Regions from separate parts of the Nocardioides maradonensis genome, predicted to be linked through region 3. Evidence: predicted binding sites of a transcription regulator. Region 3 holds the regulator's gene; each other region holds the start of a gene.
What was found. The regulator LexA, encoded in region 3, represses DNA repair genes until DNA is damaged. The targets are predictions, from matches to a motif close to TCGAACANNTGTTCGA.
Positions count from the first base shown of each region.

Region 1: a site for LexA is predicted at 3,072-3,087, ahead of ACYVAQ_RS11985 (HNH endonuclease signature motif containing protein). Genes of this name have one in related genera too.
Region 2: a site for LexA is predicted at 7,833-7,848, ahead of ACYVAQ_RS01695 (HNH endonuclease signature motif containing protein). Genes of this name have one in related genera too.

Region 1 covers NZ_BAAHAZ010000008.1:238,358-247,728, reverse strand. The annotation lists gene hutH (histidine ammonia-lyase) at 1-367, opposite strand, end outside; gene ACYVAQ_RS11995 (IclR family transcriptional regulator) at 494-1,240, shown strand; gene ACYVAQ_RS11990 (hypothetical protein) at 1,479-1,754, opposite strand; gene ACYVAQ_RS11985 (HNH endonuclease signature motif containing protein) at 1,823-3,022, opposite strand; gene ACYVAQ_RS11980 (hypothetical protein) at 3,259-3,963, opposite strand; gene ACYVAQ_RS11975 (hypothetical protein) at 3,995-4,306, opposite strand; gene ACYVAQ_RS11970 (sensor histidine kinase) at 4,438-5,574, shown strand; gene ACYVAQ_RS11965 (response regulator) at 5,565-6,221, shown strand; gene ACYVAQ_RS11960 (amidohydrolase) at 6,226-7,434, opposite strand; gene ACYVAQ_RS11955 (Lrp/AsnC family transcriptional regulator) at 7,442-7,915, opposite strand; gene hisC (histidinol-phosphate transaminase) at 8,016-9,119, shown strand; gene hppD (4-hydroxyphenylpyruvate dioxygenase) at 9,119-9,371, shown strand, end outside.
Region 2 covers NZ_BAAHAZ010000001.1:383,538-392,908, forward strand. The annotation lists gene ACYVAQ_RS01650 (MlaD family protein) at 1-225, opposite strand, end outside; gene ACYVAQ_RS01655 (MCE family protein) at 222-1,271, opposite strand; gene ACYVAQ_RS01660 (MCE family protein) at 1,271-2,365, opposite strand; gene ACYVAQ_RS01665 (MlaE family ABC transporter permease) at 2,378-3,223, opposite strand; gene ACYVAQ_RS01670 (MlaE family ABC transporter permease) at 3,220-4,026, opposite strand; gene ACYVAQ_RS01675 (MerR family transcriptional regulator) at 4,184-4,942, shown strand; gene ACYVAQ_RS01680 (acyl-CoA dehydrogenase family protein) at 4,967-6,163, shown strand; gene ACYVAQ_RS01685 (TetR family transcriptional regulator) at 6,163-6,780, shown strand; gene ACYVAQ_RS01690 (oxygenase MpaB family protein) at 6,773-7,612, shown strand; gene ACYVAQ_RS01695 (HNH endonuclease signature motif containing protein) at 7,899-9,098, shown strand.
Region 3 covers NZ_BAAHAZ010000010.1:191,494-200,864, reverse strand. The annotation lists gene ACYVAQ_RS14070 (HNH endonuclease) at 1-637, shown strand, start outside; gene ACYVAQ_RS14065 (vitamin B12-dependent ribonucleotide reductase) at 722-3,616, opposite strand; gene nrdR (transcriptional regulator NrdR) at 3,776-4,243, opposite strand; gene ACYVAQ_RS14055 (hypothetical protein) at 4,555-4,884, shown strand; gene ACYVAQ_RS14050 (hypothetical protein) at 4,811-5,392, opposite strand; gene ACYVAQ_RS14045 (LysM peptidoglycan-binding domain-containing protein) at 6,312-6,647, opposite strand; gene lexA (transcriptional repressor LexA) at 6,882-7,604, shown strand; gene ACYVAQ_RS14035 (MXAN_6640 family putative metalloprotease) at 7,670-9,370, shown strand.

The DNA.
Region 1 (9,371 bases), on a different contig from region 3:
GCTCCGCGGTCTCCCGGCGTACGCCGGTGTGGCCGGTGGCCAGGGTCGAGAGCCGCAGCAGCATGAGGGCGCGGACGACCTCGCGCTCGACCTCGGGGCCGGAGCCGGCCGCGTGCGAGCGGACCAGGGAGCGCTGCAGCTGGGCGCGCATCTCGGTGGGGATGTGCCGGGTGGCGAGGGCGCCGAACCCCGTGGAGACGCCGTACGCCGGCGTCGGGGACACCGCGAGGTCGTCGACGACCGCGCGTGCCTTGTCGATCGCGACGAGCGCCTCGTCGCTGAGGGTGACCGCGGCGCCGTGGCGGGCGACCGCGACGACGTCCTCCATCGAGACGGCTCCGGTGCCGACGACTACGTGTTCTGCCATGTCTCCATTGGAGCCCTCCGAGGGGGTCTTGCGCCACCACCGTCAAGACCCTTGCGTCTCGTATCTGAGACTGTTGGGCGTCTCGGATACGAGACGAGGGTTCTGCGGATGTGGGATCGTCGAGGCATGAGCCAAGTCCCGGCCGCCACCCGCGCGTTGCGGGTCCTGCGGTTCCTCTCCTCGCAGGCCGACCCGGTCCCGCTGGAGGCGATCATGCGTGCCTGCGAGCTGCCGCGGAGCACGACGTACCACCTGGTCAACGCGATGATCGACGAGGGATTCGTCGTCCACCTGGCCGACGAGCGCCGCTACGGGCTCGGGGTCAGCGCCTTCGAGGTCGGCAGCGGCTACGCGCGTCAGGCGCCGCTCCAGCGGATCGCCCGCCGCCCGCTCGCGCAGCTCGTCGACCGGATCGGGCAGAGCGCCCACCTGGCGGTCCTGCACGGCCGCGACGTCCTGTACGTCGTCGAGGAGCGCGCGCCCGGCCGGCCGCCGCTCGTGACCGACGTCGGCGTCCGGTTGCCCGCGCACCTCACCGCCAGCGGCCGCGCCATCCTGGCCGGCCTGTCCGCCAGCCAGGTCCGCGCGCTCTACCCCGACAAGGACGCCTTCGTCGATCGCACCGGCAGCGGCCCGCAGTCGCCCACCGCCCTGCGGGCCGTGCTCGCCGACACCCGCCGCCGCGGCTACGCCCTCGAGGACGGCGAGGTCACCTCCGGCCTGCGCAGCATCGCCGTCCCGGTCCTCGACCACAACGACCACCCGGTCGCCGGCATCGCCGTCACCTACCCCTCCGACGCCACCGACCCGTCCGCCGCCCTGATCGCCCAGGTCGCCCGCCAGCTCTCCCAGCGGCTCGGGGCGCGGGGTTAGGTGCCGCCTCCGGTGGTCGAGGAGGTTGCGCGGCATCCGCCACGAGACCGGCCGTCCTCCGGTCGCTGTGGGGCGGCCGCACCGTAGCCGACCGGTCCCCGCCGTCAAGGACGCCTTCGGCGCCGCTGCGCGGTCGCTTCGCGATCCTTGACTGCGGGTCCTGACCGGTCGGCTGGACGGCGCGGCAACGGCACGGGCTTCGCCCGCGCCGCCGCTTCGCGGCCGCCAGATGCTGTCGTCAGCGCTCGCAGGCGGTTCCGTCGCGGTCGCGGTCCAGGTTGCGGTAGTTCGCCCAGTAGACAGCGCGAGCACGCGGACCCGATGCCGGGCGGCCGTAGCCCTGGTTGACCTGCCGTTGGGCGGCTGCAGCCGACTTCGCGACGCCGTGCAGCCAGACGTGTGCAAGCTTCGTGCACGACGAGAAGTACGTCGCCGCGTCGGCCTGGCCGGCCACGGACACGAGCGAAATGGAGACGGTGGCCGCGGCGATGGCGGCAGTGATGCGTGGGGACATGGCGCGAACGCTAAGGAGCGTCGGCGGCGGGCGAGGGAGGACGAAGAGAATCGGGACTATGTCCCGGCCTACGTGCGGCGGTGGAAGCGGTAGTCGCCGGAGGTCAGCTTGGTCATCTCGTAGCGGGTGTCGTGGGCTCGGTGGTGGTGATGGGAGCAGAGGAGGACTCCGTCGGCGAGGTTGGTGTGGCCGCCTTCCGACCAGGGCTTCAGATGATGCGCTTCACACCAGGCTGCGGGGATCGAGCACCCCTCGGCCCGGCATCGCTTGTCGCGTAGCCGCATGGCTTTGCGGATCGGTGGGGTGTGGAACCGGCGGGACCGACCGACGTCGAGGGGTTCGGCCTTCCCGCCCAACACGACGGGGATGATCCTCGCGGTACAGGCGAGCCGACGGGCTTCACTGGCCGAGATGACGGTGGTGCCGAGCATCGCGGAGCCGACCTGGTTGACCAGGTTGTCGTAGTCGATGGTGACCATCACCGTGGTGGCGTCGCCGCCGTGGTCGGGCAGTCGTTTCGGGTCGAGGGTTTCGAGGAGTCGGCAGAACGCCTCACCACGCGACCTGGACTTGGTGACGCGGGGTGAGTCCTCGGCGTCGACGTAGGTCGTGAGCCGATCCGCGATCGAGTCCGGCACGAGTGCGGTGATCTTCGTGGTCCCGTCACCGCGGTGCTGCAGCTTGAGGGAGCACTTGTCGGCTGCGGCCTGCTCCTCACGTTCCAGCTGCTTGCCGAGCTCGGCTTCGGCGATGTGGGGGGCGACGACTTCGAGGATCTTGGTGCCGAGAACTTGGAGGTCTCGGGCGTCGTAGGTGGCCGCGTACTCGATGAGCTGCTTCTCAGCCCGGGCCTTGGTGAGCTCGTCAACGGTGTCCGACAGCTTGTCGACCGACCGGATGATGACCCGTGCCTGGGCGGTGTTGACCGACCCGGTCCGCATGGCTGCTGCGGTGAGGGGGTGGGCCTCGAGTGCTTCGGCCAATCGGAGGTCGCCGCGGGCGACCGGGGCCGTTACCCGTGTCGCGTGAGCCAGCCAGGTCCCGGCGTCGCGGGCGGCGTGTTCTTCGGCCACATCAGTGGCAGCGGCGAGCAGGCGGAGCTCGAGCTCGGCGGTCTCGGCCTTGACCCGCGCCAGGGTGAGGAGGGCTTCTTCCTTGTCGCGGGTGCGGAGGTAGTCGGCCGGCATCTCGGCGACCGACATCAGAGCCTTCTCGAGGGCTCGGGCGCAGCGGAGGATCGGGTGGCAGGGCACCTGTTCCGCGGTCATCGACACTCCCGAGATGAAGCTGGTCTACTACCGTCGATGATACCAGTGATCGAACAGATTATCGAGTGTTTCCACAAGAGTTTTCCCAGGTCAGAGCAGGTTTTGTGGCGGCCGCGAAGCGGCGACGCGGGCGAAGCCCGGGCCGACTCCGCGCCGTCATGCCCGTCGTCGGGGGACGACGGGCTAAGGTGCGGCCGCCCGCCACCGACCCCGAGGCGCGCTCCCAACCATCGGCATCACCGCTCGCTGCGGAGCACCGACCGGCCGAGCACGCCGAACCAGATCACGTTGATGGCGCCCATCGTGGCGACCGAGCCCCACCCGTTGCTGGCGTAGAACCTCGCCGCGTTCATCCCGAAGAAGAGCGACGGGATCATCGCAAGGTTGAGCGCGGCGAGGGCGATGCTGCCCCGGCGGACCCGCGCGGAGAACAGCCGGGAAGCGGTGGGCGCGGTGGCGAGCCCGAGGAGGAACACGGCCACGAGGACGCGGGCGATCGGCCCGTGCAGCAGCACCATCCCCGCGGCGAGGGGGCCGTCGACGGTGGGGTCGAGCGAGCCGTCGGGGTGCTGCAGCGACGTACCCACCTCCAGTGAGGTGGCGACCAGGGTGACGGTGACGTAGGCGCGGAGTGCCGTGGTGGCGAGCTCGCCCGCCAACCCGACATCACCGCCACCGGTGCGCAGCAGGCGGCCGAGTCCGACGGCGAAGACGAGGAAGGCCGTGAAGGTCGCGAGGGTGATCAGGTTGCGACTGAGCACGTTCGACTCGGGCGGCGGCCCCGAGTAGACGAAGTAGAGCGCGACCATCACCAGGGAGAGGGCGCCGCCGGCGACGGCGGCCCACCCGGTGACGAGGCGATCGGTGCGGGAGGTGCGGGAGGTGCGGGAGGTCAGGGCGGAGCGGGACGAGCCGGTGGCGGTAGGGGCGGTGCTGGTCATGGTCGTTCTCCTTGCGGTGGGGAGGGGCGGGTCAGCGGTCGATGGGCTGCGCGGTCCACCAGCGGTGCCAGTGGGCGGTCGCGGTGAGGGCGGCGACGAGCGCGGCCGCCGGGACCGTGGTCCAGAGGAACCAGGGAGTGTCGAGCGAGCCCGAGAACACCCCGATCAGCAGCCAGACGACGACCTGGACGAGCGTGAGCAGCAGACCGGCGTACGTGACGACCGAACGCGCGGTGAGGAGCCGGTGCCGGAGGCTCCCGCGGGGAGCACGGACGGGGCCGAGGAGCTCCTGGCCGAGGCTCTGGATCATGGACGGGGCGGGAGGAGGAGTCGATGTCTTCATGCACTCCAGCCTCGAGCCGCGCGGTCCGCCCCGCGTCCGGCGAACCGGTGAACCCGCACGACCTCCGTCGGACGCGGGGTCCGACGAAAGGTGGACTCGGTCCCACCGGGTTCCCGCCTAGAGTCGGGCGCGTGGATCTCGTGGCACCGGAACCGGCCCCTGCCCGGTGGCAGCAGGGCATCCGTTCGGCCGCGCTGGTGCTCGCGTCGTACGCCGGCGGGCTCGTCCTGCTGTACGCCGTCCTGGAGGCCGGCCCTCACGGCGGCTGGCGCTGGGCGGACATCGCCGTCGGCGCCGTCGCCTGCGGCGCCCTCCTGCTGAGCCGACGGGCACCCGTCGCCGTGGCGCTCGTGCTGGCGGCCGTGGCCGCTCTGGTCGCGTCGGCCGGTGTGGCCAACATGGTCGGGCTGTACTTCGTCGCGAGGTACCGCCCCCTCCCGACGGCGATCGCCGTCGCGGCCGCCGACGTCCTCGCCGGCTGGCTGTTCTGGCTGCTCTACCCGGGCAACCAGGGCCTCCCGCTGACCCTCACCGTCAACGTCGCGATCACGGCGGCCGTCACCGCGTGGGGCGCGCTCATCCAGTCCCAGCGCGCGCTCGTCGAGGTCTACCGGGAGCGCGCCGAGCGGGCGGAGGCCGAGAAGGTCCTGCGCGAGGAGCACATCCGCTCCACCGAGCGCACCCGGATCGCCCGGGAGATGCACGACGTCGTCGCCCACCGGATCTCGTTGGTCGCCCTGCACGCGGGCGGCCTGGAGGTCGCACCGGGTCAGGATGCGGACGAGGTGCGCGCCGCCGCGGCGCTCATCCGGTCGTCCGCCGTGGACGCGCTCGACGAGCTGCGCGTCGCGATCGGCATCCTCCGCGAGGACGAGCCCCGCTCCCTCGAGCAGCCCGGCTTCGACCGCCTGGAGGACCTGGTGCGCGACGCGCGGTCCGCGGGCCAGGACGTCGTCCTCGACCTCGGCATCGGTACGCCGGGCCCGCCGGGCCTCGGTCGCGACGTGTACCGGATCGTCCAGGAGGGCCTCACCAACGCGCGCAAGCACGCGCCCGGGGCGCCGGTGCGGGTCACGGTCCGGCGCGACGCCGACGAGGCGAGGGTCGTGGTCGTGAACGGGTGCGGCGGGCGCAGCCTCGGCGTACCGGGCACCGGCACCGGGCTTATCGGGTTGGCCGAGCGGGCGAGCCTGGCGGGCGGCAGCCTGCGTCACGGCCCCGACGGCGCCGGGAGCTACACCCTGGAGGCGAGGCTCCCGTGGCGGTGAGGGTCCTCGTCGTCGACGACGACGCGCTGGTACGCCGCGGCCTGCAGCTCGTGCTCTCGAGCGACCCCGAGCTGGAGCTGGTCGGAGAGGCGGCCGACGGAGCCGAGGCGCTGACCGCGGCGCGCGAGCTGCGTCCCGACGTCGTGCTGATGGACCTGCAGATGCCGGTCCTCGACGGCGTCGAGGCGACCCGCCGGCTGCAGCGGCTCGACCCGGTGCCGATGGTGCTGGTCCTGACCACCTTCCACCTGGACTCCTACGTCCTGGACGCCCTCGAGGCCGGCGCCCGCGGCTACCTGCTCAAGGACACCGCCCCGCGGGAGCTCACCCGTGCGATCCACCTCGTCGCCGGCGGTGAGTCGATCTTCTCGGCCTCCGTCACCGAGAACCTGGTCCGCCGGCTCAGCGATGGTGCCGCCGATGCGCGGGCCAACGAGGCGCGCCGGCGGCTGGTCACCCTCACCGAGCGGGAGCGCGCCGTCGCGGATGCCGTGGCCGACGGGCTGTCCAACGCGAGCATCGGCGAGGCGCTGTTCCTGGGGGAGGCCACGGTGAAGACGCACGTGTCGAGGATCCTCGCCAAGACCGGCGCGGAGAACCGGGTCCAGGTCGCCCTGCTCGTCTACCAGGCGCGCGGCTCGGCCTGAGTGCTCAGGCCCCGAGCCAGCACCGCGCGGCGGTCACCAACGCCCGCACGCCGGTCGACAGCGTCGGCTGGATGACCGGGGCGAACAGCGGGGAGTGGTTGGACGGGATGGAGTCGATGTCGCCACTCGCCAGGGCGGGCAGCACGACCTCCGGGTCGCCGCCTCCCAGCAGCCAGTAGCAGCAGGGCGCGCCCAGGCCGTCGGCGAGCCGGCCCACGTCCTCGCTGCCGGTGACGGCGCCGAAGTCGATGACGGCCGACTCGCCGAGGACCTCGGTGAGGGCGGCGCGGGTGCGCTCGGTCGTGTCGGGGTCGTTGACGAGGACGGGCAGCGACTCGACGTACTCGATCGTCGGCTCCCGGGTCATGCCGGCCGCCACCGCCTCGGCGCGGATGATGCGCTCGACCGCTGCGAGGACGCGCACGCGCACCGCCGGCTCGGCGGTGCGCACCGTGAGCTTGAGCGTGGCCGTGTCCGGGATGATGTTGTGCTTCGTGCCGGCCTGGATCGCGCCGACGGTGACGACCACGCGGTCGGCCGCGGCGACCTCGCGCGCCACCACGGTCTGCAACCTGACCACCAGCGCGGCGGCGGCCACCACCGGGTCGACGGTCGCCTCCGGGCGCGAGCCGTGCCCGCCCGCGCCGTACAGGGTCACCGTGATGTTGTCGGCGCCGGCCATCGCGGGGCCGGCGTGCACCGAGAGCATCCCGGCGGGCAGTGGCGCGACGTGCTGGCCGAGCACCACCGAGGGCCGCGGGAAGCGGTCGGCCAGCCCGTCGGCCACCATCGCCGCGGCTCCGGCGCCGTTCTCCTCCGATGGCTGGAAGTACCCGACGACCGTGCCCGACCAGGTGTCCCGCGAGGCGACCAGCTCCTCGAACGCCCCGAGCAGGCAGGTGACGTGGACGTCGTGACCGCAGGCGTGCATCACCGGGACCTCGACGCCGTCGGGGTCCACCGTCCGCACCGTGCTCGCGTAGGGCAGCCCGGTCTTCTCCTCGACGGGCAGGGCGTCCATGTCCGCCCGCAGCCCGACCACCGGCCCCTCGCCGTTGCGCAGCACGCCGACCACGCCGGTCAGGCCGACGCCGGTGGTGACGTCGACACCCAAGGCGTCCAGCTGGGCGGCGACGATCCCGGCGGTCCGCGTCTCGGCGAAGGAGAGCTCCGGGTGGGCGTGCAGGTCCTGGTACAGCTCGCTGAGGTTCACGCGACGACTATCCACCCTCGGCGATGCGCTCCACGAGGGCACGGGTACGCCGGGGCATCCGCTGCGACAGCGAGATGGCGGTGCTCGAGCGGGTGATGCCGGGGATGTCCAGGATCTCGTTGGTCACCCGGTAGAGGTCGTCGGCGTCGCGCGCGGCGATCATCACGAGCAGGTCGGCGTCGCCGGTCGTGGCGTGCACCTCGACCACCTCGGGGATCTGCTCGAGGCCCGCAGTGGCGCGGTCGCCGTGGTCCTGCGCGATCTCCAGCGACATGAAGGCCAGCAGCGGGTGACCGAGGACCGACAGCGACAGCCGCTGGCTGAAGCCGAGGAACAGCCCGGCCGCCTCCATCCGCTTCAACCGCGCGTTCACCGTGTTCCGCGAGACGCCGAGTCGGTGCGCCACCGTGAGCAGTGCCGTGTCGGGGTCGTCGTCGAGGGCGAGGACGATCTTCGCGTCCAGGGCGTCGAGGTCGATCATGCTTGTCATTCTTGCGCATGGTCACGCACGACGACCGCAGAAATGACAAGCACGTCTGCGATTGCTTGCAACAGTTGCACAACCGAGCAACGGTGGAGGCGTGACCGCGACCACCGATCTCCACGCCCCGGCCGCCCGCGCGGCGGTCCGCGCGCTGCCGGCGTACGTCGCCGGGCGCCGCGCCACCGGCCCCCAGGTCGCCCCACTGGCCTCCAACGAGAACCCCTTCGACCCGATCCCGAGCGTGCGCGCCGCCGTCGCGGTGGCGGCGCTGCGCCTCAACCGCTACCCGGACCCGTCCGCCCTCGCGCTCCGCGAGCGGATCGCCGCCCACGTCGGGGTCACGGTCGACGAGGTCGCCGTCGGCCCGGGCAGCAGCGCGGTCCTGCAGCAGGTGCTCACCGCGTACTGCGAGCCGGGCGACGAAGTCGTGCACGCCTGGCGCTCCTTCGAGGCCTACCCGCTGCTGAGCCGGCTGGCCGGTGCGGTGCCCGTCGGCGTACCCCTCGACGCGGAGCAGGAGCACGACCTGGACGCGATGGCGGCCGCGGTCACCGACCGCACCCGCGTCGTCCTGCTGTGCACGCCGAACAACCCCACCGGAGCCACCCTGCGCAACGAGGACGTCGAACACTTCCTCGCGCGGGTCCCCGCCCACGTCCTGGTCGTGCTCGACGAGGCGTACGTCGAGTACGACGACTCCGGCTTCGACGGTCCCGCCCTCTACCGCCGTCATCCCAACGTCTGCCTGGTCCGCACCTTCTCCAAGGCGCACGGGCTGGCGGCGCTGCGGGTCGGCTACGCCGTCGCCCACCCGGAGACCGCCGAGGCGCTGCGTCGCACGATGCTGACCTTCGCGGTCACCGACCTCGCCCAGGCGGCCGCGATCGCGTCGCTGGACGCCGCCGAGGAGGTCCAGCACCGGGTCGACACCGTCGTCGGCGAGCGGCGCCGCGTGCTCACCGCGCTCGCCGAGCAGGGCTGGCGGCTCACGCCGTCCGGCGGAAACTTCTTCTGGCTCCCGTGCGACGTCGCCCGAGGCGACCAGCTGGTGGCCACCTTCGACGCCGCCGACGTGCTCGTCCGGCACTACCCGGGCGACGGCGTCCGGGTGACCGTCGCCGACGCGCCGGCCAACGACCGCGTGCTCACCGTCCTCTCCACCCTCACCCCCCACGGAACCCCCCACGGAACGGAGTCCTGATGACCATCGACCAGACCCTCACCGACGAGGAGCGCCTCGCCGAGCTGGACCTGGACACCCTCAAGCAGCTCGTCGGCCTGGTGGAGTACGACGCCGACAACGACCCGTTCCCCGTGACCGGCTGGGACGCGCTCGTGTTCTGCGTCGGCAACGCGACCCAGAGCGCCCACTACTTCCAGTCGGCGTGGGGCATGGAGCTGATCGCCTACTCCGGCCCCGAGACCGGCAACCGCGACCACAAGTCGTTCGTGC
Region 2 (9,371 bases), on a different contig from region 3:
CACGTCGACCTGGTCGCGCACCGCCTTCACGGCGGTCACCCTGCCGACCTTGAGCCCCGCGACCCGGACCTCCGCGCCCGGCTTGAGGCCGGCGGCCGAGTGCAGCCGGACGTGGTACGTCGGCGCGCCCTGCAGCACGTGCACGGCCAGCGCGACGAGCCCGATCGCCACGACCGCGACGACCACCTGGAGGGGCCGGCCGAGCCGGCGTACGGAGGCGATCACCGGCACCTCGCGGAGTGGCGGTCGCCGGGGCCGACGTCGAGGGTCGTGCTCGTGCCCTTGAGCCGGATCCCGAGCGAGCACACGTAGACGTTGAGGTAGCTGCCGTAGTCGAGGGTGCGCAGGTAGGTGCGCAGCTGGGTCGGCAGTGCGCCGCCCGCGCCCACGACCTGGGAGCGGTGGAGCTGCAGCCAGCGCAACCACGCGGCGCTGAGCCGGGCGTCGTCCACGATGCTCGGGCCGGCCTGCTCGATCACCCGCGAGGTCTCCCGGCTGAGCCGGGCGAGGGAGTCGAGGCCGTCGGCGATCTGGCGCCGGTCGCCCGCCAGGCCGGTGCTCAGCCGCGCGAGCCCGCCGAGCAGCCGGGTGAAGGCCGCCCGGTGCTGGTCGGTGGCCTGCAGCACCGCGATCACGTTGTCGCTGACCCGGGTGAGCACCGCCTCGCGGTCGACCAGGCCATGGGTGAGGGCGGCGGTCTGCTGCAGCAGCACGCGCAGGGTCGGTCCCTCGCCCTGCAGCGCGCCGATGACGTTGGTCGCGAGCTGGTTGACGTCGGCCGGGTCGAGCAGGTCGAAGATCGGCCGGAACGCGTTGAACATCGCGGTCAGGTCGAGCGCCGGCCGTGTGTCCGCCACGGGGATCGTGGCGCCGTCGGTGAGGCGTCCGGCAGCGGCGCCGGTCGGCGGCTCCAGGGCGACGTACCGCTGGCCCATCATGTTGAGGTAGTCGATCGCGGCGATCGTGTTGCCCGCGATCCGCTGGTCCGACTGCACGTGCAGGGTCACGATCGCGAGGCCGCGCTGGTCGCCGGTGCCGAGGCGCGTGCCCGTCACCCGCCCGACGCGTACGCCGGCCAGGCGGACGTCGTCGCCGGCTCGCAACCCGGTCGCGTCCCGGAACACCGCCGTCACCGTCATCGTGTCGCCGCCCGCGCTGCGCGAGAGCGTGCCCGCCACCATCGAGGTGAGCAGCAGCGCCACGAGCGCGAAGAGCGCGACACCGAGCGTCGGGCCCTTGTGCCGGCGGAGCTCGCTGAGCTGGCGGCCCATCAGTGGGCCGCCTTCGGGCAGTCGGGTCCGGCGAGGTCGCCGTAGCGCGGGCAGTCGGCGGCGCCGTACGGGCTCATCATCTGGGGCGCGAGGACGCCCTCCATCTGGATCCGGCCGTTCTTCACCGCGGCCGCGCCGTTGCGCAGCAGGGACGGGACCTTCGCGAGCAGCGAGGCGAACGCGGGGTGCCGGTCGGCGAACGTCTGCAGCGTGGCCGCGGTCGCGTCCAGCAGGCGCGCGACGTCCGGGCCGTGCAGCGCCAGGAACGTGGTGATCCCGGTCGAACCGTCGAGCAGGCCGACGGTGTCGCCGAGGAGCGTGTCGGTGTCGTGGGCGTGCGCGACGAGGGTGCGGGCCAGCGGCCGGGACGCGCGCAGCGCCCGCACCAACTGCGGCTCGATCCCGTCGGCGGTGTCGGCGTCGGTCGCGAGCAGGTGGAGGTCGCGGATCACGGCGGGCTGCAGCTTCGTCCACCGGCCGAGCATCCTCTCGGCGTCGGCCATGAACCGGGCGATGTCGTCGCCCCGCCCCGCGAGGGCGCCGGCCAGCTGCGACAGCGCGGTGTCCCAATGGGACGGGTCGACCGCGGCGAGCAGGCGCTGGGTGGCCGCGAAGGTGTCCATCAGCCGCAGGGTGCGCGCCGACCGGTCCGCCGGTACGTCGACGCCGCTCGTCAGGTGGTCGGTCGTGGCCACTGCTCCGGAGCCGGCGGCCACCAGGTCGACGTACTCGTTGCCGAAGAGGGTGCCCGGCAGCACGCGTGCCCTCACCGCGGCGGGGATCTCGGCGGCGTCCCGCTGCTGCACCAGCACGACCGCAGTGGGGTCGTGCCGGGCGACGCCGGGGTCGACCGACACGACGCGGCCGACGCGCAGGCCGGCGTACTTCACGTCGGAGTTGATGCCCAGGGTGTCGCCGGTCGTGGGCAGGTGGACGGTGACGCGCACGTCGCCGGACATGATCCCGAGCGTCTCCATGCCGAGGACCCCGGTGACCCCACCGATCGCCACGGCGCCGACCACACCGACCGCGGCCAGCCGCAGCCGCAGGGCGCGGCGCGACAGCCGGGTGTGCGGGAAGAGGATGTCGGACATCGGTGAGGCCGCTCAGCCCGAGATCTGCACCTGCTGGTCCGCCCCCCACAGGGTCAGCGTCAGCAGGATGTCGACGACGGTCAGGGAGATGATGCTGGCCCGGATCGCGCGGCCGGTGGCGCGGCCGACGCCCTCGGGACCGCCGCTGGCCGTGTAGCCGTGGTAGCAGTGGATCAGCGTGACGACGGTGGTGAGGATGACGACCTTGATGCCGGAGTAGATGATGTCGACCGGCGCCACGAACGTGCGGAAGTAGTGGTCGTAGGTGCCGTGCGACTGGCCGTAGAAGGTGGTGACCATCAGGTCGGTGGCGACGTACGTGCCGACCAGCCCGATCAGGTAGAGCGGCAGCACGACGATCCAGGACGCGATCAGCCGGGTGCTGACCAGGTACGGGATGGGCCGGATCGCCATCGCCTCGAGGGCGTCGATCTCCTCACTGATCCGCATCGCACCGAGGCGCGAGGTGAACCCGCAGCCGATCCGCGCGGCGAAGCCGAGCGAGGCGATCATGGGGGCGAGCTCGCGGGTGTTGGCGTAGCCGGAGATGAAGCCGGTCAGGGGCGCGAGACCGATGACGTCGAGGCCCTGGTAGCCCTCCAGGCCGACCTCGGTCCCGGTCAGGGTCGAGAGCAGCAGCACCACGCCGACCACGCCGCCGCCGACCAGGAAGATGCCGGAGCCGAGCGCGACGTCGGACAGGATCCGGGAGATCTCGCCGCGGTAGCGGGTGACCGCGAGCGGGAGCGCGACGATCGCGCGCCACGCCAGCACGAGCTGGGCGCCGATGCTCGCCATCGGCGTGAGGACGACGTCCTCGAGGTCGTCGACGAGGGTGGCCGGTCGGGTCGCCGTCATCCGAGCGGCCCGCCGGAGAGGGTCGACTGGACCTGCGAGATCACGAAATTGGCCGCGAACAGCAGCACGAAGTTCGTGACCACCGAGCTGGTCACTGCCTCGCCCACCCCGGTCGGACCGCGCTGCGCGTTGAGCCCCTTGTACGACGCCACCACGGCGCAGATGACCGCGAAGACGGCCGCCTTGACCAGGGACAGCAGTAGGTCGGAGGTCTGCGCGAGCGTCGTCACCGACGCCAGGTAGCTGCCGGGCGGGAGGTTCTCCATCGCGACCGAGATGAGCAGCGTGGTGATGATCGTGAAGAACATGACCACGCCGTTGAGCAGCACGGAGACGGCCACGATCGCGAACATCCGCGGGACGACGAGGCGCTCGATCACGGGGAGGCCCATCACCTCGAGCGCGTCGATCTCGTCGCGGATCCGGCGCGAGCCGAGATCGGCACAGATCGCCGAGCCGGCGACGCCGGAGAGCATCAGCGCGGTGATGATGGGGGAGGCCTGCCGGATGACGGCGAGGGTGTTGCCCGCGCCGGTGAACGCGACCGCCCCCACCTCCTGGGCGAGCACTCCCACCTGGAGCGCCAGGATGATGCCGAACGGGATCGACACCGCGAGCGCCGGCAGCGTGCAGACGCGGATGGCGTACCAGGTCTGGACCACCGCCTCGGCCAGCGGGAAGCGGCCTCCGGCGATCGAGCGCCCGGTGGCGATCATCGTCCGCCGGGTGAAGCGCACCAGGCCGGTCACCTCGCCGAGCGGGCCGCGCAGGGCGGCCGGCACAGCGGGGCTGCCACCGGACATCGGCGTCTCCTTCGGGTGCTCGCGAGGCGGTCACGACGTTGACAGTGAGAACTGTCGTACTCAGTTGGAGTTTCGTCAACACTTTCCCGAGATCCGTCGGAAACGCGCGTGAAATCGGTAGTTGCGAGGTTTCGATGACAGCTCTACTGTGACAGTCATGAGTGCAGCGGTGCCGATCGAGAGCCCCCGTGGGGAGGTGTCGGACGGCGCCGGGATGACCGTCGACGAGCTCGCGGCCGCGGCCGGCCTGACGGTGCGCACGACCCGCTACTACGCCAGCCTCGGGCTGATCCAGCCGCCGCAACGGCGCGGTCGTGTGGCCTGGTACGGCGCCACCCACCTGGCCCGACTGGAGATGATCCGCGCGCTGCAGGAGCACGGCTTCACGCTGCAGGCCATCGAGGGCTACATGGGCTCGATCCCGGCCGACGCGACGCTGGAGGACCTGGCCGTGCAGCGCGCGATGCTGACCTCCTGGACGCTGCCCGGTCCGCGGGACCTGTCGCGGCGCCAGCTCGAGCAGCACGCGAAGCGGCGGTTGTCCGACGACGAGCTCGAGATGGCCGTCGAGTGGGGGATCGTCCGGGTCGTCGAGACCGAGAAGGGCGCCCGCTACACGCCGATCCAGGGCTTCGACGTCGGCGTCCGGGTCCTCGACCTGGACATCCCGGTGGACGGCATGCGCCAGGCCGGCCGGGCGATCACCCGTTCCATGGCGCAGCTCGCGCACGAGCTGTCCGACATCATGCGCGACCAGGTCTTCGAGCCCTACCGCTCCTCGACGCACGCGCGCGGCGACGTCGAGCACTTCGAGCACACCGTGGCGATGCTCCGGCAGCTCACCCTCGACGCCATCGTCGGCGCGTTCCAGCGCTCCACCAACGACCTGGTCGCCCGCTCGATCCAGCGTCGCTGACCCGCATCACCCGAGAGGACCCCCATGGACTTCGACCTCCCCGAGTCCGCGCTCGCCGTGCGCGAGGGCGTGGCCGCCGTGGCCGCCAAGTACGACCACGCGTACTGGTCGCGCTGCGAGGAGGAGCACCGCTTCCCGCAGGAGGTCTTCGACGACCTCGGCGCCGGCGGCTGGTTCGGCCTGTGCATCCCTGAGGAGTACGGCGGGGGCGGGCAGGGCCTGCTCGAGCTCGCCGTCGCCAACATGACGCTGTGCGCGTCCGGTGGTGTGGCGGGCACCTTCTTCTACGTGACCACGCCCGGCTTCGGCGCGATGACGCTGACCCGGCACGGCACGGAGGAGCAGAAGCAGCGCATCCTCCCCGGTCTCGCGGACGGGTCGATCCAGTTCTGCCTGGCGCTCACCGAGCCCGACGCGGGCTCCAACGCGATCGAGATCACGACCTCCGCTCGCCTCGACGAGAACACCGGCGACTACCTGGTCAAGGGCCAGAAGGTGTGGATCTCCAACGTGGAGAACGCCGACTGGATGGTGGCGGTCACCCGCACCGTCCCGGCCGCCGACACCCGCGAGCACGGCCTGTCCCGCACGGCGGGCCTCACGCTGTTCCTCGTCGACGTGAAGCAGGCGATCGCCGACGGGACGCTCTCCTTCACCCCGATCCCGAAGATGGGCAGCAACATCCTCGCCTCGAGCCAGGTGTTCTTCGACGACGTACGCGTGCCTGCGGAGAACGTGCTGGGCCGGGTCGACGAGGGCTTCGGCGTGCTCTGGGACGTCCTCAACCCCGAGCGCATCCTGGCCGCCTCCGGCGGGATCGGTACGGCGGACGCCGCGCTGCGGATCGCCTGCGACTACGCCTCCGAGCGGGAGGTGTTCGGCCGCCCGATCGGGGCCAACCAGGGGTTGCAGTTCCCGCTCGCGCAGATCAAGGCGAAGACCGAGCTCGGCCGGCTGATGACCTACCAGGCGGCGTGGCTGTTCGACCAGGGCCGGCCGTGCGGCAACGAGGCCAACATCGCGAAGCTGACCGGTGCGCAGGTCGGCTGGGAGGCCGCGAACCAGGCGTTCCAGACGCTGGGCGGCATGGCCTACTCCAAGGAGTACCCGGTCGAGCGGATCTTCCGCGACGCCCGGATCGCCAAGAACATCCCCGTCGCCGAGGAGCTGGTGCTCGCCCACATCGGCACCGCGATGCTCGGCCTGCCGAAGTCGTACTGATGATGACCGCCGACGACCAGCGCACCTGGGCCGGCCGCACCATGGCGGAGCGGCAGGAGGACCGGCGTACCCGGCTGCTCGAGGCGGGCATCGCCCTCATCGCCGAGGGCGGGGGACAGGCCGTGAGCGTGCGCGCCGCCTGCCGTGAGTCCGGGCTGACCTCCCGTTACTTCTACGAGCAGTTCGCCGACCGCGACGAGTTCGTGGTCGCGGTCTTCCGGTCGGTGGCCGAGGAGTGCGGCGTGGCGGTGGCGAACGCCGTGGCCGAGGTCGCCGACGCCGCCGAGGTGGCGCCCGCGGCCGTCGACGCGGTCGTGGGCCTCGCGCTCGACGACCCCGCCAAGGGCCAGGTCCTGTTCGTCGCCCCGCTCACCGATCCGGCGCTGTTCGCCGCGCGCGACGAGTGGTTCCCGGTCGTGGCGCACATGATCGCCGACCAGATCCCGGCGCGGGACGACGACGAGGTGCGGGCGCTGAAGTCCGCGAGCCTGGTGGGTGCGCTGGGGCACGACTTCTACCTCTACGTGAGCGGCCGCCTCGACGTACCCCGTGAGGTGTTCGTGGCCCACTGCGTCGACCTGCTCACCACGATCGCGCTGATGAGGCACCATGACTGATCCGAGGACCCTGATGAGCACCGAGCCCGTCGAGATGCGGGACTACTGGGACGGCATCACGGCCCTGTACGCCGGCAGCGCCAACGTCGCGCTGCAGATGCTCGGTGCGCCGGGGGTGGCCTACGGCGTCATGGAGTCGAAGGTCGAGAGCGGCCGGATCGACAAGCACCCGTTCAAGCGCGGTCGCACCACGCTCACCTACCTCGCCGTCGCCGTGCTCGGCACCGACGTCGACCGGGCGGCGTACCGCGAGGCGGTCAACAGCTCGCACCGCCACGTGCACTCCACCCCCGAGAGCCCGGTGAAGTACAACGCCTTCTCGCCGGACCTGCAGCTGTGGGTCGCGGCCTGCCTGTACTTCGGCATCGTCGACACCTGGGAGAAGCTGCACGGCCCGCTCCCCGACGAGCTCGCGGACCGGATCTACGCGCAGATGGAGGTCCTCGGCACGACGCTGCAGGTGCGGCCGGGCATGTGGCCGGCCTCCCGTGCCGCGTTCCGCGAGTACTTCGAGGGACGGCTCGTCGACGCCGACATCGACGGCCCCACCCGGGACTTCGTGCGGATGCTCTACCGCTTCGAGATGTTCCCCGTCTGGGTGTGGCCGCTGGCGCGGTTCCTGCAGTTCATGAACGTCGGCTTCACCCCGCCCCTGCTGCGCGAGAAGCTCGGCTTCCGCTGGACGCGCCGCCACCAGAAGGCCTTCGACCTCGTCTGCAGCACCACGGGTGCGGTGAACCGTCGGCTCCCGCGGCTGGTGCGGAACCTGCCGTTCAACCTCTACCTGTGGGACGTACGGCGGAGGATCCGGGCGGGGAAGCCGCTGGTCTGACTGTCTCTGCGGGGCTGGTGCGGGCGGCCGCATCGTAGCCCGTCGTGCCCCGGCGTCAAGGGTGCCTTCGGCATCGCTGCGCGACGCCTGCGGCGCCCTTGACCCCGGGTCCCTCACGACGGGCTTGGACGGCGCGGAGTCGGCACGGGCTTCGCCCGCGCCGCCGCTTCGCGGCCGCCACAAAACATGCTCTGACCTGGGATGATGCTTGTGGAAACGCTCGATAGTCTGTTCGATCACTGGTATCATTGGAGGTAGTTGATCAAGTTGTATCTCGGGAGTCTCGATGGCCGTGGAACAGGTGCTCTGCCACCCGATCCTCGCCTGCGCCCGAGACCTCGAGAAGGCCCTGAGCTCCGTCGCGGAGATGCCGGCCGACTACCTCCGCACCCGCGACAAGGAAGAGGCCCTGCTGCGGCTCGCGCGGGCCGAAGCAGAGCTGGCCGAGCTCCGTCTCCGTGTCCTCGCCGCCGCTACTGATGTGGCCGAGGAGCACGCTGCCCGCGACGCCGGAACCTGGTACGCCCACGCCACCCGCACCACCGCGACCGCCGCACGTGCCGACCTCCACCTCGCCCGCGACCTGATCGCGCACCCGCTCACCGCGGCCGCCATGCGCACGGGCCAGGTCAACCAGGCGCAGGCGCGGGTCATCATCCGCTCGATCGAGAGGCTGTCCGACCAGGTCGACGACCTCACCAAGACCCGCGCCGAGAAGCACCTCATCAAGCTCGCCCAGACCTACGACCCCCGCGACCTGCGGGTCCTCGGAACCAAGATCCTCGAAGTCGTCGCCCCCGACATCGCCGAGGCCGAGCTCGGCAAGGCACTGGAGCGTGAGGAACAAGCAGCCCGCGACAAGTGCTCGGTGAAGCTCCAACGCCGTGGCGACGGGACCACGAAGATCACCGCCCTGGTCCCCGACTCGATCGCCGAGCGGCTCACCACCTACCTCGATGCCGAGGACTCACCCCGCGTGACGAAGTCCCGCAGCCGTGGTGAGGCGTTCTGCCGATTCCTCGAAGTGCTCGACCCGAGCCGGCTGCCCGACCACGGTGGTGACGCCACGGCCGTGATCGTGACCGTCTCCTACGAGGCCCTGGTCGACGATCTCGGGTCCGCGATGCTGGGGAGCACGGTCATCTCGGCGAGCGAGGCACGCCGCCTGGCCTGCACCGCCAAGATCATCCCCGCCGTCCTCGGCGGGAAGAGCGAGGTCCTCGACCTGGGTCGGGGTCGACGTCGCTATGCGCCCCATCAGCGCAAGGCCATGTGTCTGCGGGACAAACGCTGCCGCGCGGAGGGCTGCTCGATTCCGGCGGCCTGGACTGAGGCGCACCATCTGAAGCCGTGGTCCGAAGGCGGCAGAACAGACCTCGCCGACGGCGTGCTGCTGTGCTCGCACCACCATCATCGGGCGCACGACACCCGGTACTCGATGACCAAGCTGGCCTCGGGCGACTTCCGGTTCCACCGCAGGACGTGAGGGTCGGACGCCTACGGGCTATGGGTCGAGTGACCCATAGTCGGTAGCGGCGCGACCACCGCCGGCCGGCCCCGAGAGCATGGCGCCGGGTCTCGTGTCGGTTGCTGCGCTACCGCCTCGACCAGCGGCGCGGTCGAGCGCACCCCCGTGGCGGCCGCGTAGCGGCGGCGCGGGCGAAGCCCGTGCCGACTCCGCGCCGTACAAGCCGACCGGTAAGGACCCGCGGTCAAGGATCGCGAAGCGACCGCGCAGCGGGGCCGAAGGCGTCCTTGA
Region 3 (9,371 bases):
GTACCGCGGCACCGATCCACAGCATCCCGAGAACGTTGCGCTTCGCCGAGCCCAGGAGCTGGACCTGCCGCTGATCTGGTTCGTAGGTGTTGCCTCCGGCGTATACGAGCCGATCTACCCGGTATGGGTCGTCGGCGACGACCCTTCCAGACTCGAGTTCGCGATCGCCGTCGACCCTGCCCAGCGGCTGGTCCAGCCGAACGCTGAACTCCCCGCGGGCGTTCGTGAATATGCGGAACGACTGACCAAACAGCGGCTCCATCAACGGATCTTCCGCACGCAGGTGTTGCTCGCGTACGACGGCCGATGCACGGTGTGCAATCTGGGGCACGTCGAACTACTCGATGCGGCTCACATCATCGCGGACGGGCGACCGCACGGAGATCCGGTCGTGCCCAATGGTATGGCGATGTGCAAGATCCACCACGCTGCATTCGACGCGAGGATCCTGGGCATCAGACCCGATCTGACGTTGCATCTCCGCCAAGACCTGCTCGACGAGGTCGACGGGCCGATGCTGCGTCACGGGCTTCAAGACATGCACAACAAGCAGTTGGTGAAGCTGCCGAGCGTGAAGGCTGCGCGTCCCGACAAGCACAGACTTGAAGAGCGCTACTCCGAGTTTCTTGCTAGCTGATTGGCTTCACCAGGTAGTGCGCCGGTCAGCGCCGAAGCGGCGGCCACCCTCTCGGGCGACCGCCGCTTCGGCGTACTCATCGGATCAGCTGCAGCCCGAGGTCGAGCCGCAACCCTCGCACACGTAGCAGGAGCCGGCGGGGCGCATCTTGGTGCCGCAGGTCATGCAGAGCGGGGAGTCGATGGCGTGGCCGGTGATCTTCTCCAGGAGCTCGGCGGAGGTGTGGGCACCGGTGGTGTCGACCTCGACCTTGACGACGGGGGCACCGGCGAGCGGGTCCTCGTCGGCCTCGTCCTCGACCTCGATGGTCTCGGCGTCGACCGGCTTGACGACCGGGATCGACTCGACCAGCTCGGAGGCGTTGCCGGTCTCCTCGACGGGCTCGTAGGAGCCGGTCTCGAGGTGGCGCTGGCGCTCCTCGGCCGAGTAGATGCCGAGCATCGAGCGGTCCTCGAAGGACAGGTAGTCGAGGGCCAGGCGGCGGAAGACGTAGTCCATGATCGACTGCGCCATCCGGACGTCCGGGTCGTCGGTGAGGCCGGCGGGCTCGAAGCGCAGGTTGGTGAACTTCGAGACGTAGGTCTCCAGCGGGACGCCGTACTGCAGGCCGATCGAGACCGCGATCGAGAAGGCGTCCATGACACCGGCCAGGGTCGAGCCCTGCTTGCCGAGCTTGAGGAAGATCTCGCCGAGCTCGCCGTCGTCGTGGGCACCCGAGGTCATGTAGCCCTCGGCGCCGGCGACGGAGAACGAGGTGGTCCGGGCGACGCGCGACTTCGGCAGGCGCTTGCGGGTCGGGGCGTAGACGACCTTCTCCACGACCTTCTCCACGACCTTGGCCTCGGCGGCCTCGGCCGCAGCCGCGGCGTCCTTCTTCGCCTTGCCGCCACCGTCGGCGAGCGGCTGACCGACCTTGCAGTTGTCGCGGTAGATCGCCGTGGCCTTGAGGCCCAGCTTCCACGACTCCATGTAGATCTGCTCGATCTCCTCGACCGTGGCGGTCTCGGGCAGGTTGACCGTCTTCGAGATCGCGCCGGACAGGAACGGCTGGCAGGCCGCCATCATCTTGACGTGACCCATGGGCTTGAGGGCCCGGGCACCCATCGCGGTGTCGAAGACCTCGTAGTGCTCCGGCTTGAGGCCGGGGGCGTCGATGACGTGGCCGTGCTCGGCGATGTACGCGACGATCGCCTCGACCTTCTCCTCGTCGTAGCCCAGCTTCTTCAGCGCGCGCGGGATCGTCTGGTTGACGATCTGCATCGAGCCGCCGCCGACCAGCTTCTTGAACTTGACCAGCGAGAAGTCCGGCTCGATGCCGGTGGTGTCGCAGTCCATCATGAAGCCGATGGTGCCGGTGGGCGCGAGCACCGAGGCCTGCGCGTTGCGGAAGCCGTTGGTCTTGCCGAGCTCGATGACCTTGGCCCACTCCTCGGTGGCGAGCTTGTGGACCTGCGCGTCGGCGATGTGCAGCGTACGCACCTCGTCGTTGGCGGACTGGTGCTTGCGCATGACGCGGTTGTGCGCCTCGGCGTTGCGGGCGTAGCCGGCGTACGGACCGACGATGGCGGCGAGCTCCGCCGAGCGACGGTACGACGTCCCGGTCATCAGCGAGGTGATGGTGGCAGCCATCGAGCGACCGCCGTCGGAGTCGTAGCCGAGGCCCATCGCCATCAGCAGCGCGCCGAGGTTGGCGTAGCCGATGCCGAGCTGGCGGTAGTCACGCGTCGTGACGCCGATGGGCTCGGTCGGGAAGTCGGCGAAGCAGATCGAGATGTCCATCGCGGTGATGATCAGCTCGACGGCCTTCGCGAACAGCGGGGCGTCGAAGGTGTCGTCGTCCTTGAGGAACTTGAGCAGGTTCAGGCTCGCCAGGTTGCAGGAGGAGTTGTCGAGCGACATGTACTCCGAGCACGGGTTGGACGCGGTGATCCGGCCCGTCTCCGGGTTGGTGTGCCAGTCGTTGATGGTGTCGTCGTACTGCAGGCCCGGGTCGGCGCAGGCCCACGCGGCCTCGCTGATCTTGCGGAACAGGGCACGCGCGTCGACGGTCTCGATGACCGAGCCGTCCATCCGCGAGCGCAGGCCGAACTCCTTGCCCTCCTCGACCGCCTTCATGAACTCGTCGTTGACGCGGACCGAGTTGTTGGCGTTCTGGTACTGGACCGAGGTGATGTCCTTGCCGCCCAGGTCCATGTCGAAGCCGGCGTCGCGCAGCGCGCGGATCTTGTCCTCCTCGCGCCACTTCGTCTCGACGAACTCCTCGATGTCGGGGTGGTCGACGTCGAGCACGACCATCTTGGCCGCACGACGCGTGGCGCCGCCCGACTTGATGGTGCCGGCCGAGGCGTCGGCACCGCGCATGAAGGAGACCGGGCCGCTGGCGGTGCCGCCGGAGGAGAGCAGCTCCTTGGAGGAGCGGATGCGGGAGAGGTTCAGGCCGGCGCCGGAGCCGCCCTTGAAGATGAAGCCCTCCTCCTTGTACCAGTTGAGGATCGAGTCCATCGAGTCGTCGACCGAGAGGATGAAGCACGCGGAGACCTGCTGGGGGGCGGTCGTGCCGACGTTGAACCACACCGGGGAGTTGAAGGAGAAGTACTGGTTCGCGAGCAGCCAGGTGAGCTCGTGCTCGAAGACCTCGGCGTCGGCGTCGGTCGCGAAGTAGCCGTGCTCGCGGCCGGCCGCGACGTACTTGCCGACGACGCGGTCGATGAGCTGCTTCAGGCCGGACTCACGCTCGGGTGTGCCGACGGCGCCGCGGAAGTACTTCGTCGTGACGATCGTGGAGGCGTTCACGCTCCAGAAGTCGGGGAACTCCACGCCGCGCTGCTCGAAGACCGTCTCACCGGTCTTCCAGTTGGTCTGTACGACGTCGCGCCGCTCCCAGGTGATCTCGTCGTAGGGGTGCACGCCCGCGGTGCTGAACACTCGCTCGATCGTCAGGCCCGTGCCTGCTGCCTGGCTGTTCACGGTCTCGGTCATGTGCTTCCTGTTCCCCTTTGTGGTCGCGACGGCGCGGTGTTTTCGGCGTACTTCTCAGTGTTGCTGGTGGGACCGACAGCGGTCGGTCGCCGAGGTTGGGTGCCCGGGCAGGCAGCTTCCCCACTGGCTGCCCGGGCGGTCTGTGTTGTTTCTCTGGGTTCAGCCGGTGGTCGGCTGGAGCTCGCGCTCGGCGCGGAGCAGGGCGATCTCGGCCTCGAAGTCGTCGGCCGACTCGTAGCCGCGGTAGACGCTGGCGAAGCGCAGGTAGGCGACCTCGTCGAGCGCGCGGAGCGGAGCGAGGATGGCGAGGCCGACCTCGTGGGCGGCGATCTCCGGGCTGCCGGCCAGGCGGAGCTGGTGCTCGACCTCCTGGCCCAGGCGCGCCAGCGCGTCCTCGTCGACCGGCCGGCCCTTGCACGCCTTGCGGACGCCGGCGACGGCCTTGTCGCGGTTGAACGGCTCGTTGGTGCCGCTGCGCTTGAGGACCGTCAGCTGCATCTGCTCGACGGTCGTGAACCGCTTCTCACAGCTCTGGCAGACCCGGCGCCGGCGGATGCTCGACCCGTCGTCGGCGACCCGGGAGTCGAGGACCTTGGTGTCGCAGTGCTTGCAGTACGGGCAGTGCATGATGGTCCCCCTTCCGAAGCGCTGAGCCTGTGGATGAACCGGTGGACTACCGGTGTTCCGCTGTGGAGATCCGGCAGTGACCTGTGCAACTCCACGGGGTCCTTTGTGGACTAGATGTGGAGAACTACACCGGTGTAACTACTAGATGTAGTGGTAACCGTACGCCCGTGGCACCAGCGAGGCAAGACCCGGGTGGGGGTGATTCGGCAGGTGCCGTCGTACCGACGCGTTTGCGCAGGTCAGGGATCATTTCAGGGCTTTCGGGCAGCGCGCGTACGGCGTGTCACGCCCCATCAGTCACAATGTCGCCTGTGGCCGGAGGGAAGCGTGCGGGCGCTCGGGAAGCGCGTCGGTTCAGCCCTGCCCTCCTCGGCCTGGCCGTGGCCATCACCGCGTGCGTCGTGGCCTGGGGATACCTCGTGTACGCCGCGATCGACATCGGCGCCACCGCCCGCAAGGACGGCTCGTCCGGAGCCTGGGCGCTGCTCGTGCTGGCCTCGCTCGGCGCGGTCGCCTGCCTGTTCCTCGGCCTGATGCTCGTGGTGCGGGTGTCACGGGCACTGGGGATCACCCACGCCCCCGAGCAGCGCCAGAAGCGCGACCCGGAGGCGCCGAAGGGCGGCAAGCGCGCGGCGCGTTGACGCACTCGTAGGGGTTCACCAGCACGGGCCGGGCGGTCGTCACCTCGAGGCGTTGCGGCGCGCCGCCGACCGTGAGCGTGCCGGGGATCGAGCGCCACGGGCCGTTGCCGATCCGGTACCGCCCCGCGTAGACGGTGTCGAGGCGCGGCCTGACCACGCCCTTGCGCAGGTAGACGTGGGTCACCAGGAGGTTCGGGTACGCCGCGCCCGCGCTGGTCCCGCTCGCCCGGCCGCCGTCGCCCCACGTCCACCGGTAGCTCGGCGTGGCCTGGATGGTGATGCGGTGGCCGAGAAGGGTCACGGTCCTCGTCGTGGGGCCGGTGTTGGTCGTGTAGAAGTTCGTGCGCAGGTTGACCAGGGTGCGGCCCTTGACGGGCTGGATCTTCAGCACGCTGGCGGGCCAGGAGAGACGCCGGAACGCCTGGGCGACCTGGCCCGGGGTCGGGCCACGGGACGTCAGGTAGCGACAGTGGGTGTCGGTGGCCCCGGCTGAGTCGATGGTCGTCACCAGCACTCCGACGAGATCGTGCGACGGGCTGACGCACGCCGTCGGCACGCAGGAACGGCCACCGACCGGCAAGCAGATCGGGGCGGTTGCCACAACGGTCGCGGAGACCGCGCCGACGTGCCTGTTGCCGCCACAGCCGATCGAGGCGTAACTCAGCGTTGCGCCAGCTCCGCAGGCCCCGGCCGGCCCGTGAGCCACAGCAGAACCCGACCACACGATCGACGCTGCGACGGCCGCGACGATCGTAAGCAAAATGCGAGTCACGACGGCCGTCGCACGACACTCGCCACACGAAGCGCTCCACTTCGGCACACCAGCGTGACCTGAAGCGTCGTCCACCCGCCGGGATATCCACCCCTCTTCCGACCACTTCGATCGAGGACATCCGTGGGCTGGCTGAACACGCGGGCCTGCCAGATCCCGCCGCGCAGGTGGACAACCGATTTCACACGCGAGCGAGATCCGGCCACGTGATAGCCGCCGGCATAGACACCGCGCACTGTCGCAGCAACCGTCGCACAGTCCTTGCAGGAGCGGAGGTTGAGCGCTTCCCATGGAGCAGGCTTCCCCGTTCGCTCCATCGTGTCCATCGCGTGCACCCACCGCCGCAGGAACGCCTGCGGCGTCTCCACCGCGGGCGCTGTCGTGGTCGGGACGAGGGTCGGCGGGGCGCTGGAGAAGTGGGGCTGCGGGTCTCCCCCGCACCCGACCAGCAGCACCAGCAGGACAGCGAGGACGACGTGCTTCATGGACCCTCCCGAGGCGGATTGCCCTGAACGTACGCCGAACCCGACCCGCCCGACCAGCCTCACCACGCACCCTGTGGACAGCGCGAGGGGCCCGATCCGGATGCGGATCGGGCCCCTCGTCTTCCCCTACGTCCGCCGGGGTCGAGGCGACGGACGAGACTGCGTGCGCCTCAGGAGTTCGGGACGCGGATCTCCTGGCCGACGTAGACCATGCCGTCCTCGATCGGGTTGAGGTCCTCGAGGCGCTGCACCATGTCACCGGTCTGCGTGCCGGTCGCCGAGGCCGCCTCGCTCGCGATGTCCCAGAGCGTGTCGCCGGGCTGGACCGTCACCACGTGCACGTCGGGCGTGCCGGAGTGGCTGCCCGCGGCGGAGGCGGAGGCGACCACGAGGCCGACGGCGAGCACCGCCAGCAGGCTGAGCGCGAAGACGACGAGCCGGCCGCGGCGGGTGAGCCGCACCTGCGGGCGGGAGACGTACGCGGGGCTGAAGCTGATCGTGCTCATGGTGGCCTCCGGGGAAGTGGATGCTGGTCCGTGTCCGCTCACCCTGACCGAGGCCGCCGACACAACTTCTCGGCCTGGCTTCGATCAGACGTTCGATCGAACACATGGACGAGCATAGAACACGCATTCGACACAACCGCGGCATTTCGTCGCACGCGTGTTCGACGGCGTGTCGCGACACGCCGCATCGAACACCTGTTTGAGATCCACGGTGATCGGCGTTACGTTCGATCCATGACCAAGAAGGCTGTTCGCCCCGTGAGTGAGCTTCCCGACGGTCCGCCCGACGGCACGGGCCTCACCCCGCGCCAGCAGCGGATCCTGACCACGATCAAGAAGGCCATCGACAAGCGTGGCTACCCGCCGAGCATGCGCGAGATCGGCGAGGCCGTCGGCCTGACGAGCACCTCGAGCGTCGCCCACCAGCTCCGCCAGCTGGAGGCCAAGGGGTTCGTACGCCGCGACCCGCACCTCCCCCGCGCCATCGAGGTGTTCCTCCCCGAGACGCTGATGAAGCGCAAGCCGATCTCGAGCATGGCGGAGACGTCGTACGACGAGACCTCGATCAACGACGCCGCACCCGAGCCCAGCAACGTGCCGCTCGTCGGCCGCATCGCCGCCGGTGGCCCGATCCTCGCCGAGGAGCGGGTCGAGGACGTGTTCCCGCTGCCCCGCCAGCTCGTCGGCGACGGCCAGCTCTTCCTGCTGGAGGTCAGCGGTGAGTCGATGATCGACGCCGCCATCTGCAACGGCGACTACGTCGTCATCCGGCAGCAGGCCACCGCCGAGAACGGCGAGATCGTCGCCGCCATGATCGACGGCGAGGCCACGGTGAAGACCTTCCAGCGCAAGGACGGCAAGGTCTGGCTGCTGCCGCACAACCCGGCCTTCGACCCGATCGACGGCACCCACGCCACGATCCTGGGCAAGGTCACCGCGGTGCTCCGCAAGGTCTGACGAAGGCCCCAATCTTTACTCCGCGCCGGGTCCGGGCGGAGGTGTGCATCCCCTAGATTCAGCAGGTGATCCGCACCTCCGGCCGGGCGCGCGTCCTTTCCCTCGTCCTCGCCGCGACGCTCGCCGGCCTCGGTGCCACCGGCGTCGGCGAGTCGGCGCACGCCACGCCCATCGCCGCCGGCCACGCGCGGCCGAGGATGACCCACGCGCAGGCAACCGACGCCCTCTCCCGCGCCGACCTGCTGTTCCACGGCACCCGGGTCCCGTCGCGTCAGGCGCAGCAGCACGAGGACGCCACCATGCTGCTGCGCGACCTGCGGGCGGCGTACCCGACGCTCTCCCCCGCCGAGCGCCGGCAGGCCGACCGGATCCTCGCCCGGCCGGGCCCCTCCGACCACGACCCGGACTTCCCGGTCGTCTACACCGGCACCCAGCACGAGGAGTGCAGCGCCACCCTCCCGCTCTGCGTGCACTACGACCTGGCCTCCGGCGATCCGGGCGGCCACAACGACACCACCAACGGCGTCGACCCCGCGGACGCGGACACGAACACCACGCCCGACTACGTCGACTCGGTGCTCGCCACGATGGAGCACGTCTGGACGACGTACGCCGCGGCCGGCTACCGGATGCCGCTCGGCGACCTGTCGAGCCCCGACAACGGCGGCGACGCCAGGACCGACATCTACCTCGGCGAGCTCTCCCGGTACAGCCTCTACGGCTTCTGCACGAGCGACGACCCCGCCCTGAACACCGAGTTCGCCGGATCGGCGTACTGCGTGCTCGACAACAACTACGCCCATGCGGAGTACCCGTTCCACACGCCGCTGGAGAACCTCGAGGTGACCGCGGCGCACGAGTTCTTCCACGCGGTGCAGTTCAGCTACAACTTCTTCCAGGACCACTGGATCATGGAGGCCACCGCCACCTGGGCGGAGGACGAGCTCTACACCGACATCAACGACAACGTGCAGTACCTGGCGATGAGCCCGATCACCCGGCCCGATCTGCCCCTCGACTACGGCACGGAACGCAGGACCGTGACCGGCCTGCACTGGTACGGCACGTGGATCTTCTTCCGGTTCCTCACCGAGCGGCTGGTCACCGAGCAGAGCGGTGGTCTCCCGCTCCTGATGCTGCAGATCTGGCGCAAGCTCGACGCCAACACGGACGCCAACCCGAACGCCCCGGGTTACGTGTCGATCTACGGGTTGAAGAAGGCGCTCGCCTCGCACGGGATCAGCCTGACGACCGCGGTCAGCAGGTTCGACCTCGCGGCCCGCCACCCGACGGCATACTTCAGCGAGGCGCGGGCGAACCACTACCCGACCGCCCCGGTGGGGGCCTCGGCCCACGTGGGTCCCGGGTCCAAGGACGTCGTCACCCGCTTCACGCTCAAGCACCTCAGCTACCGCGTGCTGCGGCTCAGCCCGAAGCCCGGGATGAGCCGCGCCTGGCACCTCCGCGTGCACCTGGACCTGCCGCCCACGGGCCGCGGCGGGGCCGCGACGCTCTGGATCACGAGGAAGGACGGCGGCACGTCCTCGCGCCTGATCACGCTCTCCCCGAAGGGCGACGCGACGCTCAGCCTCCACTTCGGATCGGCCGAGGTCGCGAGCGTCGAGATCGAGGTCGTCAATGCCTCGGGACGGTTCACCAGCTGTTTCCCACCGACGCTCTCCACCGTCTTCTACAGCTGCTACGCGCCCCGCGGCCAGGACGACGGCACCCCGGACGTCGTGCGGGCCACGGCGTACCAGGCCTGAG